DNA from 2 places in the Massilia sp. LC238 genome. Region 2 is predicted to be linked to the other one. Evidence: predicted binding sites of a transcription regulator. Region 2 holds the regulator's gene; the other holds the start of a gene.
The links. The regulator FNR, encoded in region 2, switches genes on or off when oxygen is low (the NO sensors DNR and NnrR bind a similar motif). The targets are predictions, from matches to a motif close to TTGATNNNNATCAA.
Positions count from the first base shown of each region.

Region 1: FG94_RS04625 (universal stress protein) is a predicted target of FNR. The motif match lies at 1,282-1,295, and genes of this name have one in related genera.

Region 1 covers NZ_JNNN01000020.1:32,492-34,884, reverse strand. Annotated here, with positions in the region: gene FG94_RS04635 (NAD(P)-dependent alcohol dehydrogenase) at 1-207, opposite strand, end outside; partial or broken gene FG94_RS04630 (LysR family transcriptional regulator) at 362-1,258, shown strand; gene FG94_RS04625 (universal stress protein) at 1,369-2,193, shown strand; gene FG94_RS04620 (alpha/beta hydrolase) at 2,213-2,393, shown strand, end outside.
Region 2 covers NZ_JNNN01000025.1:38,594-40,986, reverse strand. Annotated here, with positions in the region: gene FG94_RS05535 (hypothetical protein) at 1-1,075, shown strand, start outside; gene fnr (fumarate/nitrate reduction transcriptional regulator Fnr) at 1,157-1,918, shown strand; gene FG94_RS05525 (AraC family transcriptional regulator) at 1,929-2,393, shown strand, end outside.

The DNA of each region.
Region 1 (2,393 bases), on a different contig from region 2:
GGCCACCCGCCCGACGATCTCGTGGCCCGGCACGCAGGGGTAGACCGTGCCGGCCCATTCGCCGCGCACCTGGTGCAGGTCCGAATGGCAGACGCCGCAGAAGGCGATGTCGATCTCGACGTCGTGGGCGCCGGGCGCCCGGCGCGTGATGGCGATCGGTCCGAGGGGCTGGTCGCCCGCGTGGGCGCCGTATGCGTTGACAGTCATGCTGGATCCTTCCATGTTCTTGCAAAGGGAGCATGGTAGCGGCTGGCGGTAGCAAAAAACGTATTGGAAATTGCATGGGCTTATGAATGCACGTCATGAATAACCCACCCGATTCGTGAGAAAATTTGCATAATTCCCACACCTGCCCCTATCGATGGCTCGCGACAACATCAACGACATCCTCGTGTTCCTCGCCGTCGCGCGCGAACGCAGCTTCACCCGCGCCGCGGCCAGGCTGGGCATGACCCAGTCGGCGCTCAGCCACATCGTGCGCTCGCTCGAACAGCGCCTGGGCGTGCGCCTGCTCTAGCGCACCACGCGCAGCGTCTCGCCCACCGAGGCCGGCGAGCGCCTGATCCAGAACGTCGCCCCCAGGCTGGAAGAGATCGAGGCCGAGATCGCCGACATCAGCGACCTCGGCGGCAAGCCGGTGGGCACCATCCGCATCACCGCCGTCGACCACGTGGTCGAACAGGTCCTGTGGCCGCGCATCGCCCCGCTGCTGCCGCAATACCCCGACCTGCACGTCGAGTTCAGCGCCGACTACCGCATCGTCGACATCGCCGCGGAGCGCTTCGACATCGGCGTGCGCCACGGCGACCAGGTCGACAAGGACATGATCGCCGTGCGCCTCACCAGCGACGTCCCGATGCGCATCGTCGGCGCGCCCGCCTACTTCGAGCGGCGCCCGCTGCCCGCCTCGGTTGCCGACCTCATGAAGCACAACTGCATCACGCTGCGCCTGTCCAGCAGCGGCGGCATCTACGCCTGGGAACTGCGCCACAAGGGCGAGGACATCGAGGCGCGCGTGCGCGGCCAGGCCGTCTTCAACGATGTCAGCCACCACCTGGATGCGGCGCTGAGCGGCAACGGCCTGGCCTTCCTGCCCGAGGACATGGTCGCCGACCACGTCCGGGCCGGCCGCTTGATGAGCGTCATGGAAGACTGGTGCCCGAGCTTTCCCGGGCTGCACGCCTTCTACCCCAGCCGGCGCCATTCCTCGCGTGCGCTGGGCCTGGTCATCGACGCCATCCGCTACCGCGGCGCATGAGCGCAGGGAAATTCGACAAGAATTTGATCTGCATCAGGCGCACGTCTGACACAGCCGTCCACTCGGCGTAGAGTCCTCGCTGCCGCGACGTATTCGTAGGAGGTGCTGCCGTGTACAAGACCATCATTGTCCATGTCGACGAAAGCCCGCTGCTGGACGCCCGCCTGCGCGCCGCCGCCTGGCTCGCCAACAGCCACGAGGCGCACCTGGTGGGCTGCGCCGCCACCGGCATGTCCTGGCCCGCCTACGCCATGCTCACCGGCTCGATGGCGGTGTCGCCGGTCGCCGAATTCGACTCCCTGCGCAGCACGGCGCGGGCAAGCCTGCAGCGCTTCGCCGAGCGCGCCCGCCAGCTGGGCGTGGGCTCGATCGAGGAACGCCTGGTCGAGGACGAGAACCGGGACGCCCTGCTGCTGCAGGCGCGCTATGCCGACCTGGTCGTGACCGGCCAGGACGCGGGCGACGCCGCCACCGTGCGCGGCCTGCCGCAGTACCTGGCCATGCACGGCGTGCGCCCGGTGCTGACCGTGCCGCCCTCCTACGCCGGCGCGCCGATCGCCGACAGCGTGGTGGTCGGCTGGGACGGCAGCGCCCAGGCGATCCGCGCCATCGGCGCCGCCATGCCGCTCCTGGCGCGCGCCGGCACGGTGCGCCTGGCGCTGGTCAACCCGGACCTCGAATCCGGGCTGCACGGCGAGGAACCTGGCGCCGACATGGCGCTCTACCTGGCGCGCCACGGGGTGCGCGTCGAGGTGCTGGTGGAGCGCACCGGGGTCCCCGTGGGCGAGGCCCTGCTCGGCGTCGCGGGGGCCTGCGGCGCCGGCCTGCTGGTGACCGGCGCCTTCGGCCACAGCCGCTACCGCGAGATCGTGCTGGGCGGCGTGACCCGCCTGCTGCTCGACCGCGCACCGCTGCCGGTCCTGTTCGCGCACTGAAGACGCACGCACTGCCCCCATGAACCAGCCCGGCTTCCCACCCGGCGGCGTGCACGAGCGCGACGCCAGCGACTGGCAAGGCACGCGCCACCGCTATCCCGAGGTCGAGCCCGACCACGCCGGCATCGACCTGGCGCTGCAGGCCTGGCTCGGCCGCTTCACCGGCCAGGTCTCGCCGGCGGCGCTGGCCGTGGCCTGGT
Region 2 (2,393 bases):
CGTGCGCAACGGCGCTGTCCGGCTGCTGCCGGCGAACATTCCCGGCACCATCCAGACCTCAAGCGACCTGAATGCCCTCCTGACCGCCGGCAGCGGGGTCAAGATCGTGCAGGCCATCCGCTGGTGCGGCGGGCCCGGCGACGGCATCATCGGCTGCGCCCCGGTCGGCAGCGCCTCGGTCAACGTGGCCGCGGTGCGCTTCACCGCCAACCAGGAAGGCCTGATCTGGGTGCACGAGTACGGCCACAACTGCGGCCTGCCCCACCGTACCGACGACCCGCGCGCGGTCATGTACCCGTCCGTCGGCGCCGACCACAACGTGGTCAACGCGGCCGAGTCCTCGGCCTTCCTTTCGGGCCCGCTCAGCATCAGCGGCAAGGTGATGGCCGCCGGCGGCTGCTCCTGCGGTGCGGGCGGCCTGGCGCTGCCAGCCGACGTGCGCGACTTCGTCTCCCAGCACTGGATCGAGGGCGTGCCATGGGAGCTGGCCTCGCAGTACGGCGAGAAGGACGCCCGCCTGCTGCTGGACTGGCTGGTGAACGAGCCGGAGAAGCACGAGGAGTTCCTGACCCAGATCGTGGCCACCCTCGGCTACATCGGCAGCGAGATCGCGGTCCAGCCGATGATCGACTTCGTCGAAAGTGCGCGCGCCGGCCGTGCCGTGTTCAATGCCAGGAACACGGCCCTGCTGCGCCTCGGCGACCTGGCCAACCGCTCCGGCAGCCGCGCGGCGCTCGATTTCCTGGCGCGGGTCGCCGGCGACATGGACCTGGCGCGTACGCTGGCGGCGCCCCAGGCCAGCGCCGAGCTGCAGGCGGCCAAGGCGCTGCAGGACGTGGTGGCGCCGAGCCTCGACACCCTGGCCGCCGAGCTGGCGGTGTCGGCCACCTTCGGGCTGGCGCTGGCGGGCACGGCGCAATCGCAGCAGGCCGTGGAAGCGCTCAAGGGGAACGCCGACGCCTTCGCGACCGTGAACCAGGCGGCCCAGGAAGCCGCCGAGATCGCCGCGACCGTGCGCGCCAAGGGCCGCCAGGAGTACTACAGGATGAAGGCGGAACACCGGCATCACCTGTAATCGGGCTTGTATTTTAGAAATGAAACCCGCGGACGCGGCCTTTGTCTATAATGGCCGCGTCCGCATTTTCGTTTCCCTGCCATGAACCAACCCATCTCGCTCCCGGGCGAAGCGAAGGTCATCCAGGCCCTCAAGGCCAGCTGCAGCGCGTGCAGCATGCACCAGCTGTGCCTGCCGATGGGCCTCGAGGATGCCGACATCAATCGCCTCGACCAGATCATCGGCCGCCGCCGCCGGCTCGCGCGCGACGAGCGCCTCTACGCCATGGGCGAGCCCTTCCGGAACCTGTACGCGGTGCGCTTCGGCCATTTCAAGACCTATCAGGTCAACGCCGCCGGCGAAGCCCAGATCACCGGCTTCCAGATGGCCGGCGAACTGCTGGGCATGGACGCCATCAGCGGCACCCACCACTGCGACGCCGTGGCCCTCGAGGACAGCGAGGTGTGCGAGATCCCGTTCTCGCGCCTGGAAGAGCTGTTCGGCCACGTGCCGGCCCTGCTGCGCCACTTCCACCGCATCATGAGCCAGGAGATCACGCGCGAACAGAACGTCATGCTGCTGCTCGGCAATATGCGGGCGGAGCAGCGTTTCGCCGTCTTCCTGGTCAACCTGTCGGCACGCTACGCGGCGCGCGGCTATTCGCCGCACAGCTTCCAGCTGCGCATGTCGCGCGAAGACATCGGCAACTACCTCGGGCTCACCATCGAAAGCATCAGCCGCCTGCTGTCGCGCTTCAAGAAGCAGGGCTGGCTGCAGGTCGACAAGCGCGAAGTCACCCTGCTCGACCCGGCCAAGCTCAAGGCGCTGGCGGCCGGCACCGACGTCTGCAGCCCGATGGGCTAGCGACACCGCCATGGCCGCTGCCCTGCTCGACCTGCATCTACGCAGCTATGGCGCCGCGCGCAGCTCGGACCGCCACGAGTTCGGCCAGCTGGTGCTGCCCGTGAGCGGCGAAGTCGCCCTGGAAATCGAAGGCCGCCAGGCCAGGCTCGATCCGCTGCGCGTGGCGGTGGTGGCGCCCGGCGCCTGGCACTCGCAGTGCAGCCCGGTGGCCAACCGGTCGCTGATCGTCGACCTGGGACCGGATACCTTCGCGCAAGGACCCTGGCAGCGCCTGCTCGAGCAGCCCTTCGGCGCCATCGGTCCCGCAGCGCGCAAGCTGGTCGAATTCATGGGCATCATGGCCGCCACCGCCCCGCCCGCGCCTTCCGTGCTGGCCGGCTGGACCCCGCTGCTGCTCGACACCCTGGTGCTGGGGGCGCCCGCGCCAAGCTCGCGCCTGGCCGCCCTGCTCGCCCGCATCGAGGCCGAACCCGGC